Regions from separate parts of the Modestobacter sp. L9-4 genome, predicted to be linked through region 1. Evidence: predicted binding sites of a transcription regulator. Region 1 holds the regulator's gene; the other holds the start of a gene.
What was found. The regulator LexA, encoded in region 1, represses DNA repair genes until DNA is damaged. The targets are predictions, from matches to a motif close to TCGAACANNTGTTCGA.

Region 1 (5,882 bases):
GCGAGGTGCCCTACCGGGCGACCGGCAAGAGCTGGCACATGGACAACGCCGGTGGGCCGGGGCCCAGGAAGGACCCTGCGCTCGGCGCCTTCCTGGAGGAGGTGGCCGAGGTGGGGGAGCAGCGCCTGGAGAGCACCCGGCTGGCGCTCCGGCTGACCCCGGCGCAGAAGGCCGAGCTGGAGGACCGGGTGCAGGAGCTGCTCGACGAGTTCGTCGCCCGGCCGGCGGACCCCGAGGGGCAGAAGTGGTCGCTCTACCTCGGGATGCACCCGGAGCTCTGAGGTGTTGTAACGGACAAGATGACGACAACTCACTCGCCCCGCTCGCAGGGGCATGCCACGCTGGAGACGATGACGACACCGCAGAACCGCGCGATCCTCGCCGACGCCGAGGACCGGGCCGACAAGGCCGGCCGGTCGCGCGACACGACCACCCCTTCTCAGTGGGACCTGCCGGGCGAGACGCCGGGGTCCTACGCGCTCGAGGAGCGCAGCGCGCTCCGCCGCGTGGCGGGGCTGTCCACCGAGCTCACCGACGTCACCGAGGTCGAGTACCGGCAGCTGCGCCTCGAGCGCGTCGTGCTGGTCGGCGTCTGGACCGAGGGGACGGCCGTCGACGCCCAGCGCTCGCTGGCCGAGCTCGCCGCCCTCGCCGAGACGGCCGGTTCCGAGGTCCTCGAGGCCCTCGTGCAGCGCCGCGACAAGCCCGACGCGGGCACCTACGTCGGCTCGGGCAAGGCCAACGAGATCCGCGACATCGTCGCCTCCACCGGCGCGGACACCGTGATCTGCGACGGCGAGCTGACCCCCGGCCAGCTCAACCAGCTGGAGAAGATCCTCAAGGTCAAGGTGGTCGACCGGACCGCGCTGATCCTGGACATCTTCGCCCAGCACGCCACCAGCCGGGAGGGCAAGGCCCAGGTCGAGCTGGCGCAGATGCAGTACATGCTGCCGCGCCTGCGTGGCTGGGGTGAGTCGCTGAGCCGGCAGGCCGGTGGTCGTGTCGCCGGCGGTGGCGGCATCGGCACCCGTGGCCCGGGTGAGACCAAGATCGAGACCGACCGTCGCCGCATCCGGTCCCGGGTCAGCAAGCTCCGCAAGGAGATCGCCGGCATGTCGACCGCCCGGACGACGCAGCGCAACTCCCGCGACCGCAACGCGACGCCGAGCGTGGCGATCGCCGGCTACACCAACGCCGGCAAGTCCAGCCTGCTCAACCAGCTCACCGACGCCGGTGTGCTGGTGCAGGACGCGCTCTTCGCCACCCTGGACCCCACGGTCCGGCGCGCGGAGACCGTCGACGGCCGGGAGTACACGCTCACCGACACCGTCGGCTTCGTGCGGCACCTGCCGCACCAGCTGATCGACGCCTTCCGGTCGACGCTGGAGGAGGTCGCGGCCAGCGACCTGCTGCTGCACATCGTCGACGGGTCCGACGCCGACCCGCTGGGCCAGATCAACGCCGTGCACACGGTGCTGGCCGACATCGACGCCTCCTCGGTCCCCGAGCTGATCGTGGTCAACAAGGTCGACGCGATGAGCGAGGAGGACGTCCTCCTGCTCCGCCAGGCGCTGCCCGGCGCGGTCTGGGTCTCCGCCCGCACCGGTGAGGGCCTGGAGGCGCTGCGCGACGTGATCGCCGCGCGGCTGCCGCACCCCGCCGTGCACGTCGAGGTGCTCGTGCCCTACGACCGCGGTGACCTGGTCGCCAAGGTGCACCGGGACGGCGAGGTGCTCGAGGAGGTCCACGAGGCCGAGGGCACCCGGCTGGTGGCGCAGGTCGACGCGGGGCTGGCCGCCCTGCTGGAGCCCTACCCCGCACCGGCCCTCGAGGTCTGAGCGAGGACCCCGCCACCACCGCCCGGTGGGTGCGGCGGGGTCAGCAGCAGGGCCGTGCCGCACCGCGGCGCGGCCCTGCTGCGTTCCCGGGACGCGCGGTCGGGGCCGGTACGGTGACGCGGTGGCCAGCAGCGGAGCGTCGCGACCGCTGACCCGGCCCGAGGACGCCGCCGCGCCGGTGACCGGCACCGGCCGCCCGCCGTGGTGGCTGCTCGCCGTCGCCGCCGTCGTCCTGGTGGCCGTGACGGTCGACCTGCTGACCGGTGGGGTGCTGGAGGCGCTGGACCTGCGGGTGTCCGGCGTCGTCGACGGCTGGGACCTGCGCCACTCCGCCCTCTACTGGCCGGTGTGGGTGTTCACCCAGGCCGGTGGCCGCGGCACCGTCCTCATCGTGCTGGCCGGGCTCGTCGCCTGGACCGCCGTCCGGCGGCGCACGTACGTACCGGCGCTGCGGATCCTGGCCGCGCTGGTGCTGCTCACCGCCGTCGTCTACGCGTTCAAGTGGGGCACCGGCCGCACCGCCCCGGAGTACCCCGGCTCGTACTTCCACCGCGGGGGCGGCAGCTACCCGTCGGGTCACGTCACCAACGCGGTCCTCATGTGGGGCGTGGCGCGCTGGCAGGCCGTGGAGTTCGGGCTGCCGGCGTGGGTGCAGCGGGCCGCCCGGCTGCTCGCCGTCGCGGGACCCTTCGTCAGCGGCATCGCGATGGTCGCGCTCAACTTCCACTGGGTCAGCGACGTGCTGGCCGGGCTGGCCGTCGGCGTGCTGCTGTTGGGCGTGGTTCATGCGCTCGACACGCTGCCGGTGTCACGCTGGGCCCGTGCTCGAGCGGGCCGACAGCCGTCGTGACCGCGCCCGCCGCCGCACCCGGGTGGCCGGCGCGGCGCTGACCGCACCCCTGGGCCTGCTGGTCGTGCTGCCGGTGTCCCCGGCCGTCGCGGCCGAGGCGTACGGCGCCCCCACCACGCGGTGCGAGATCACCGACCCGCGGCTGCCCGAGCTCTCCGGGCTGGTGGGCGTGGGCGACGGCATGCTGGCGATGAACGACGGTGGCGACCGGGTGGAGGTCTACGCGCTCGACGGCGCGTGCACGGTCGGCGAGGTGCGCACCGCCGACGTCGACCCCTACGACCCCGAGGACCTCGCCGTGGGCGCCGACGGCACGGTCTGGCTGGCCGACACCGGGGACAACGAGCAGAAGCGGGAGACCGTCGCGCTCATCGGGCTGCGCACCGACGGCAGCAGCACGCTGACCCGGCTGACCTACCCCGACGGTGCGCACGACGCCGAGGCCCTCCTGCTGGCCCCGGACGGGACGCCGTACCTGGTGACCAAGGAGGTGCTCGGCGCCAGCTCGGTCTACCGGCCCGACGCCCCCCTGGCCGACGGTGCGACGGTGCCGATGACCCGGGTGCTCGGCATGGGCTTCACCCTCACCGGCACGCCCGGGGGGCCGGTCGGACGGGCGGGCCAGCTGCTGGTCACCGGGGGAGCGGTCTCCGCCGACGGGCAGCGCATCGCCCTGCGCACCTACACCGACGCCTACGTGTGGCCGCTGACCGGTTCGGACGTCACCGGGGCGCTCAGCGGGTCGCCGGTGCGGGTGCCGCTGCCGGACTCCCCGCAGGGCGAGGCGATCGCGTTCGCCGGTGACGAGCGGAGCCTCCTGGTCAGCAGCGAGAGCCTGCCGGCGGCGGTGACCCTGGTGCCGGTCGCCGGCGACCTCGCGCCCGCGCCGCCCGCAGCCGGGGACGACGGTGCTGCCGCCGCGGCGCCAGCCGAGGCCGCCGACCCGTCCCGTCCGGTCGGTCCGGTCACGGCCGGGCTGATCGCCGCCGGCGTGGCGACGGGGCTCATCTGGATCGGCGGCCGGTTCCGCCGTCGCCAGGCCTGACGAAGGCCCCCTCGCCTGCGAGGGGGCCCTGGTGGTGCCGCTGTGGCCCACCGCTGCCCGAGGGGCAGCGGTGGGCCGACTGGTCAGACCCGGCGCAGCACGGTGACGACGCGGCCGAGCACCGTCGCGTCGTCGCCGGGGATGGGCTCGTACGCCGGGTTGTGCGGCATCAGCCAGACGTGGCCGTCGCGGCGCTTGTAGGTCTTCACCGTCGCCTCGCCGTCGATCATCGCGGCGACGATCTCGCCGTTCTCCGCGGTGGGCTGCTGACGGACGACGACCCAGTCGCCGTCGCAGATGGCCGCCTCGACCATCGAGTCACCGGCGACCTTGAGCATGAAGAGCGTGCCCTCGCCGACCAGCTCGCGGGGCAGCGGGAACACGTCCTCCACCGCCTGCTCGGCCAGCACCGGGCCACCGGCGGCGATCCGCCCGACGAGCGGGACGTACGTGGGCCGCGGGTTGCTCGTCTCGTCGGCAGCAGCAGCGGTGGCCTGCGTCTCGGCGGGCGACTCGGCCATGACGGTGGTCTCACCGGGCATCCGCACGTCCAGGGCGCGCGGCCGGTTCGGGTCGCGGCGCAGCCAGCCCTTCCGCTGCAGCACCGAGAGCTGGTGGGCCACCGAGGAGGCCGAGGACAGCCCGACGGCTTCGCCGATCTCGCGGACCGAGGGCGGGTAGCCGCGGCGGTCGATGGAGTCGCGGATGACCTCGAGCACCCGGCGCTGACGCTGGGTCAGGCCGTCGCCGGCCTCCCCGCGGTCGGGGAACTCGCGGACCGCGGCCACCGCCCCGGTCCCGGTGGTGGCGTCGGCGGCCTGGGCCGTCGCGCGGGTGCGTCGCGAGGGGCTCGTGCCGCCTGCCGTGGGGCCGTCGGCCGCCATGTGTCCTCCTCGTCCGGCTGCCGGGGCAGCGGTACCCAGTGGCCCACCCGGCGCCTGGGGCCGGGAGAGCTGTCCGGTCAGCGATCTCGGTGTCACGGTAGCGGGTTACACCGGTGTTGTTCAAACACCTGTTCGAAGATGTCGCGCGTCAGGGGTGGGACTTGTCGGAGGGATGCGGTAGACATCGCACAGACGTTCGATTCGAACAGGCGTTCGAGGCGACCACCTCCCGGTGGCCGGCCTCGGGGGGACCGCCCGCTCGCGCCGGACGCCCGACGACGTCCCACCGCCAGACCTCCAGGAGCACCCCGATGGTCAGCCCGCAGCAGCTCGACGCCCCCGTCCCCGTGTCCGCCGCCTCCGTGTCCTCCGCCCCCGGGGCACCCGTACCGGCGCCCACGCCGCCGTCGCCGTGGCGGCCCGTGGCCGCAGCCCGCCGGGTCGCCGCCCGTGTCCCGGCGGCGACCGGCCGTGGGCCGCAGCCGGCCGCGCCCGCCACCGCCCGGCGCGACGCGGCCCGCCCGGGGGCCCGCCCGGCGCGGCTCGACGGGCTCCCGGCCGGGCGGGCCGTCCGTGGCGGTTGCGCCACCGAGCCCCGCCCCGCGGCGGGACGGGAGCGGTCGGGGGTCCGCCGGCCGCCGCCGCCGCTGCGGCTCACCGCGCGCGGTCAGCGGGTGGTCGCCGGGCTGTCGATCGCGATCGGGCTGTCCCTCGCCGCGGCCACGGTCGTGCACGTCGAGATGAACCGGGAGAGCGGCCTGCAGCTGGCCGGTTCCGACACGTTCGTCGTCCGGTCGGGGGACTCCCTGTGGTCCATCGCCCGCGCCGTCGCGCCCGAGGAGGACCCGCGCGCGGTGATCGACGCGATCGTCGCCCTCAACGGCCTCGACAGCGTCGACCTCCTGCCCGGCGCCGAGCTCCAGCTGCCCTGACCGGCGCTGCGCCCGGCGTGTCCGGGGAAAGTGCCTGGTACGGGCGGGGCGGGTGCGTCTCAGGAAGACGCGCCGGGGCCCAGGGGTTGTACCTGTAGTGGTGCGGGGCTAACCTCACCCCAACATCTTGTGTGACAGAGATGTAGTTCCTCTCCACAGGCGCGTCCCCAGGTCAGCCCCAGGACATCCACCGGATGTCCCCCGGCCGGTCCACAGGGCGCGTCACCACGGTCGCTCCGGCGGCCCGCCGATCGAGGAGGTGCCCCGGTGCGCTGCCCCTTCTGCCACAGCCCCGACAGCCGGGTCGTCGACTCGCGGGAGACCGACGAGGGC
Region 2 (5,882 bases), 960 kb from region 1:
GGCGAGGGCGCCGACGATCCAGAAGCGGTAGGCGTCCAGCGTGCTCGACTCGCGGATGGTGATCGACTGGACCAGCGCGAACATCAGGTAGGTCAGCGCCGACCCGGCCAGCGCCAGGCTGACCGGGGTGGCCCCGCCGCGGCCCACGGAGCCGATCGCGAAGACCGCGACGCTGGCCAGCAGCGCCCCGGCCAGGGCGGGCCAGATGTAGGCGCTGGGGGTGCTCAGGCCGAGCAGCGAGATCGACAGGACGACGGCGAACGAGGCCCCCGCGGTGACGCCCAGCAGGCCGGGGTCGCCCAGCGGGTTGCGCGTGTGGCCCTGCATCAGCGCCCCGGAGGCGCCCAGCGCGAGACCGGCGAGCACGCCCAGCAGCGTGCGCGGCACCCGCAGCTGGCGCACGATCACCGTCTCGTCGCCGGGGGTGGCGGGGTCCAGCAGTGCGTGCCAGACCGTGCCCAGCCCGATCGGGCGGGTGCCGACGCTGATGCTCAGCGCACAGACGGCGACCGCCAGCACGAGCAGCAGCCACAGGCCCAGTGCCCGGCTGCCGGTGCCCCGCAGCAGGCCGCGCCGGGGCGGTGCGTCCTGCGGGGGCCGGGGAGCCGTGCGCTGTGCCACGTGCGGCTCCTGGGGTACGGCGGACGGGCCTGACGAGATTGGGAAGGCTCACCTTACCCACCGGACCTGTCGACGGCGCCGGGGTGACCAAGGCAACTGCGCGGGAGCCGGGGATCGGTCCGGCGGGCGCCCGTCTCCCCGCACCATGGACGGGTGCTGCGACGCCTGACCCCGCCCGCCCGGCCGCGCTGGCTGCGGTGGAGCCTCGGGCTGGCCGTGGCGTACGGCCTGGTCGCGACGCTGGTGCTGCTGGCGGTGGCCGTCCTGCGCGACCGGACGGCGGTCACCTACACCGCCGCGCTGTTCTCCTTCTGGTGGCTGCTGCCCGCTCCCGCGCTGCTCGTGCTCGCCGTCGTCCTGCGCTCCTGGCGGGCGGTCGCCGCGGTCGCCGTCCCGGCCGTGGTGTGCGCGGTGCTGCAGGGGCCCTACCTGCTCAACCGGCTCCCGGGCGGGGAGTCCGCGCACGACCTGCGGGTGGCGACCTACAACCTGACCCAGACCGCGCCGCTGGACGGGCTGTACGCCCTGGTCCAGCGTGAGCAGCCCGACGTGCTGCTGCTGCAGGAGGTGACGGACCAGTCCCGCCCGGCGCTGGCGTCCCTGCCGGGCTACCCGTACAGCAGCTTCGGGCCGGTCAGCGGCACCTTCGAGCCCGACGGGGACGCCGTCGTGTCGAAGCTGCCCATCACCGGGACGGAGCAGGTGACCGGGCTGCCGGCCGGGGCCCGGCCCACCGCCCTGGTCACCCTCGACGCCGGTGGTCGCCGGCTCGCCGTCCTCTCGGTGCACCTGGCCTCGCCGTGCATCGGCTGCCTGCCGGAGAAGGAGTCCCTCAACCCGGCCGGGAGCACCAGCGAGGCCGCCCGGCTGCGGGTGGCCGAGGCCCGGCGCTACGGCGAGATCGCGGCCGGGCTGATCGCGCAGGGGCAGCCGGTGCTGCTCGGTGGCGACCTCAACTCCGCGCCGCTCAACCAGCCGCTGGGCGAGCTCGTCGACGCCGGGCTGGTCGACGTCCATCGGGCCGTGGGCACCTGGCCGGCACTGACCCGCGGGCCCGGCCCCGGGGTGGCTCGGGTGGACGCCGTCCTGGTCAGCGGGCTGGAGCCGGTGCGCAGCGTCGAGGGCGCCGCCGGCCCGAGCACGCACTCGCCGATCGTCGCGGACCTGGCCTGGCCCGGGGGCTGACCGTGCGTACCGTCGGGGGTCCGGGACGACGAGGTCCCGGACCCGCGGAGGTGTGTTGTGCCCGTGCGTCGCCTGGTCCCGACCGTGGAGGCCGCCGACCTGCTCGACCTCGCCCGTGAGCTGGCCCGCGACGAGCTCGCGCCCCGGGTCGCCGCGGCGGAGGCCGAGGGGTGCTTCCCGCGCGAGGTGTTCCGCACGCTGGGCCGGGCGGGGCTGCTGAGCCTCCCGTACCCGGAGGAGTTCGGCGGCGGCGCGCAGCCCGCGGAGGTGCACCTGCAGGTGCTCGAGGAGCTGGCCGCGGTGTGGGCCAGCGTCGCGGTCGGGGTGAGCGTCCACGGCATGTCCTGCTGGGCGCTGGCCACCGCCGGCACGCCCGAGCAGCAGGCGGCACTGCTGCCGGACCTGCTGTCCGGTGAGCTGCTGGGCGCCTACTGCCTGTCCGAGCCGCACGCCGGCTCCGACGCCGCCGCGATGCGCACCCGCGCCGTCCGGGACGGCGGGGAGTACGTGCTGACCGGGGAGAAGGCGTGGACGACGCACGGCGGGGAGGCCGACTCGTACACGGTGATGGCCCGCACCTCGGCCGACCGGTCGCGCGGGATCTCCTGCTTCGTCGTCCCGGCGGGGTCCGAGGGGCTGACGGCCGACCGGGCGGAGTCGAAGATGGGCCTCACCGGGTCGACCACGGCGACCATGCGCTTCGCCGGCGTGCGGGTGGACGCCGACCGGCGGGTGGGTGCCGAGGGCGACGGCCTGCCGCTGGCGCTGGCCGCGCTGGACGCCGGCCGGCTCGGCATCGCCGCGGTCGCCACGGGCCTGGCGCAGGGCGCGCTGGACGATGCGGTCGCCTACGCCCGCGAGCGCGAGGCGTTCGGCGTCCCGGTCATCGAGCACCAGGGGCTGGCGTTCCTGCTGGCCGACATGGCCGCCGCGGTCGAGAGCGCACGGGCCACCTACCTGTCCGCGGCGCGGCTCAAGGACGCAGGCCAGCCCTACGGCCAGCAGGCCGCGATCGCCAAGCTGGTGGCCACCGACAACGCGATGCGGGTGACCACCGACGCCGTCCAGGTGCTCGGTGGGTACGGCTACACCTCGGCGTACCCGGTCGAGCGGTACATGCGGGAGGCGAAGGTCATGCAGATCTTCGAGGGCACCAACCAGGTCCAGCGGATGGTGATCAGCCGCGAGCTGGCCCGCGGCGGACGGCCGACCGTGGCGGTGACCGGCCCGCAGGACGCCCTGCGCTCCTAGGCTGCCGGCCATGTGCCGGAACATCCACGTGCTGCACAACCTGGCGCCCGCGACGACGTCGGAGGAGGTGCGGGCCGCGGCGCTGCAGTACGTGCGCAAGGTCAGCGGCTCCGCGAAGCCCTCGCAGGCCAACCAGGCCGCGTTCGACCGGGCGGTCGAGGAGATCGCGCACGCCACCGAGCACCTGCTCGCCGACCTCGTCACCGCGGCGCCGCCCAAGGACCGCGAGGTGCTCGCCGCCCAGGCCCGCGAACGCGCCGCCGCCCGCTACGCGCGCTGACGCCGGGCAAGCCCACTGAGGGGCGCGGGCGCGAGGCCGCTGTCGGGTCCTGCGGGGGACCCGTCGCGGCGGTGACGGTCTCGTCCCGTGGAGCGGCGGGGGACCGCTGTCGGGGTGACGGTCTCGTCCTGTCGAGTGCTGTGGGCCCGTTGCGGGAGTGCCGGTCGCGCCCCGCGGAGTGGCGGGGCCCGTTGCGGGAGCCCCGGTCGCGCCCTGCGGAGTGGCATGAGCCCGTTGCGGGGTGGCGTTCTCGTCCCGTGGCGCGTCGGGGAACCGCTGCGTAGGTACGGCGACAGCCTCGTCCGGTGGAGCGGCAGGGGACCGTCGCACACAGACGGTGACGGGCCAGGACCTCCTCTTCGCCGGTACGTGGCGACCGCGGTGGTCACCCGGAGGGTGGCCCGGTCATGACCTGATGTCCGGGCGGGGATCTGCACCGGTCCGGGCGGAGATCCCCACGGAACTGTCGTACCTCGAACGTATGTTCGACCCGTGACCCCGACCCTGTCCCCACCGGCCCCGCTCGGGGCCCTGGTCGAGCTGGCCCTGCGCGGCGGCCGGGACAGTGAGGGCGACCGGTCGGCGTGGCCCGAGGAGCTGGTGGCCGCCGACCTGCAGGCGTTGCAGCGGCGGCGGGCTCGGGACGCCGCAGAGGAGGCGGAGCTGATCCTCGCCCTGGCCGGCAGGCGCCCCGCCACCGCCGACCCCTCCGGGCCTGGTGCGCGCCGCCCGGGCTGGACCGCCGACGGTGAGCCCGAGATCAGTGAGTTCTTCCTGGCTGAACTGTCGGCGCTGCTGAACCTGGGCCGCGGCACCGCCTCGCACCGGCTGGGCCGTGCGCTCACCTGGACCCGCAAGCTGCCCGCGACCTTCGCCGAGCTGCGGGCCGGGCGCCTCGACGAACGTCGGGCCGATGCTCTGGCGGACGTGCTCGCCCACACCTCCCGTGAGATCGCCGGCCAGGTCGAGGACGCCCTGCTGTCCGAGGCCCGGGACCTGTCGGTCCACCGGCTGCGTGACCGCGCCGCCGCGCTGATGCTGCAGCTGGACACCGCCGCGGCCGAGGAGCAGCGCGCCGCTGCCGAGCGGGCCGCGGACGTGCACGTCCATCCAACCGGCACGCCAGGCCGGTCGACGCTGGCAGCGGACCTGCCCACCGACGAGGCCGTCGAGTGCCACGACCTGGTCGACCAGCTCGCGCGGATGCTCAAGGCCGACGGCGACGAGCGGCCCATCGGGGTGCTACGGGCGTACGTCCTCTCGGCCCTGATCCGGCGGCCGGCTGACTCCGGACTGCCGCCGGTCAGCGCGGACGTCCGGATCACCGCCGGCCTCGACTCCCTGACCGGCGCGGACACCGAGCCAGGGGAGGTCAACGGACTGCCGATCACCGCCGCCCACCTGCGTGAGCTGCTCGCCCGCGTCGGTGCACTCGGCCTCACGGCCCCCGAGGGCGGCACGCTCACCTTCGCGGTCACCGGCCCCGACGGGCAGTTGCTCGCCACCACGACGCCCGCCGAGCTCGCCCGCCTGGCCCGGCGCGGCTGCACTGCCCATCCCGACGGCGACAGCGAGCGCGGCGGAGATGACCGGGCCGCCCACGCCGGTGGCCGGGCCGAGACATCCTGCGGCTGCCCAGTCCTCGGACCGCCGGCGGCCACCGACAGCTACGCGCCCACCGACAAGCAGCGGGCCTTCGTCACCACCCGCGACCAGCGCTGTCGCTTCCCCAACTGTGGGCAACGCGTCGGCTGGGCCGATCTCGACCACGTCCATGCCCACGGCGACGGCGGAACCACCGACTGCACCAATCTCTGCTGCTTGTGCCGGTCCCACCACCGACTCAAGACCTTCGCCCCCGGCTGGCGCTTCCGCCTCGACGACGAGGGGACCCTCCGAGTCACCACGCCGTCGGGAGTCACCCGCACGACCCGACCACCGGGCCTGCGACGTCCGGCCGAGTCGCCTCCAGGCCTGCCGCGTCCCGTCGAGTTCCTGCACGAGACGCCAGCTCCACCCATCGACGACCCGCCACCTTTCTGACCAACGGCCCGCTCATCTGCACCCGCGCCTCGCAGCAGCGCGCTCCCCTCCCCGCACTCCGCGGGGGCGGGCTGCTTGCTGCCCGCACGTCTGCGTCCGCGCCCCATCCGACTGGCCGCTACCGGGAGGCGCCGGCCAGGAGGCGTGCACCCCGGGCGGGTGACCCGGCCGCGAGAAGCTCCGCGGCCTGCGCCCGGGTGTCGATGGAGCTCCGATGGGCGGACCAGCCGCCGGTCGGGCAGAGGACAGGTGCATGACGCGCAGGCGCAGGACGACGGACTCCGCAGGACGAGCGGTGCGGTACGGAGTGCTGGCCGCGCTGGCCGCGCTGGTCGCCCTCGTCGCGCTCGTGGCCGGCCCCGGTGTCGCCCAGGCAGCCGGCACGGTCGTCCCGACGGTCTCCTGCTACCAGCCCAACAGCGACGGCAGCGTCAGCGTGCTGCTCGGGTACGACAACACCAGCGGCGTCACGCAGACCATCCCGCGTGGGGCGAACAACGTC

Region 2: KUM42_RS09120 (HNH endonuclease signature motif containing protein) is a predicted target of LexA. The motif match lies at 3,811-3,826, and genes of this name have one in related genera.

What each region holds. Positions count from the first base shown of each region.
Region 1 covers NZ_CP077800.1:969,757-975,638, reverse strand. The annotation lists gene KUM42_RS04510 (transcriptional regulator) at 1-281, shown strand, start outside; gene hflX (GTPase HflX) at 351-1,838, shown strand; gene KUM42_RS04500 (phosphatase PAP2 family protein) at 1,960-2,688, shown strand; gene KUM42_RS04495 (hypothetical protein) at 2,660-3,733, shown strand; gene lexA (transcriptional repressor LexA) at 3,817-4,617, opposite strand; gene KUM42_RS04485 (LysM peptidoglycan-binding domain-containing protein) at 4,929-5,549, shown strand; gene nrdR (transcriptional regulator NrdR) at 5,817-5,882, shown strand, end outside.
Region 2 covers NZ_CP077800.1:1,931,973-1,937,854, reverse strand. The annotation lists gene KUM42_RS09140 (iron ABC transporter permease) at 1-621, opposite strand, end outside; gene KUM42_RS09135 (endonuclease/exonuclease/phosphatase family protein) at 775-1,806, shown strand; gene KUM42_RS09130 (acyl-CoA dehydrogenase family protein) at 1,870-3,057, shown strand; gene KUM42_RS09125 (DUF2277 domain-containing protein) at 3,068-3,337, shown strand; gene KUM42_RS09120 (HNH endonuclease signature motif containing protein) at 3,884-5,380, shown strand; gene KUM42_RS09115 (hypothetical protein) at 5,676-5,882, shown strand, end outside.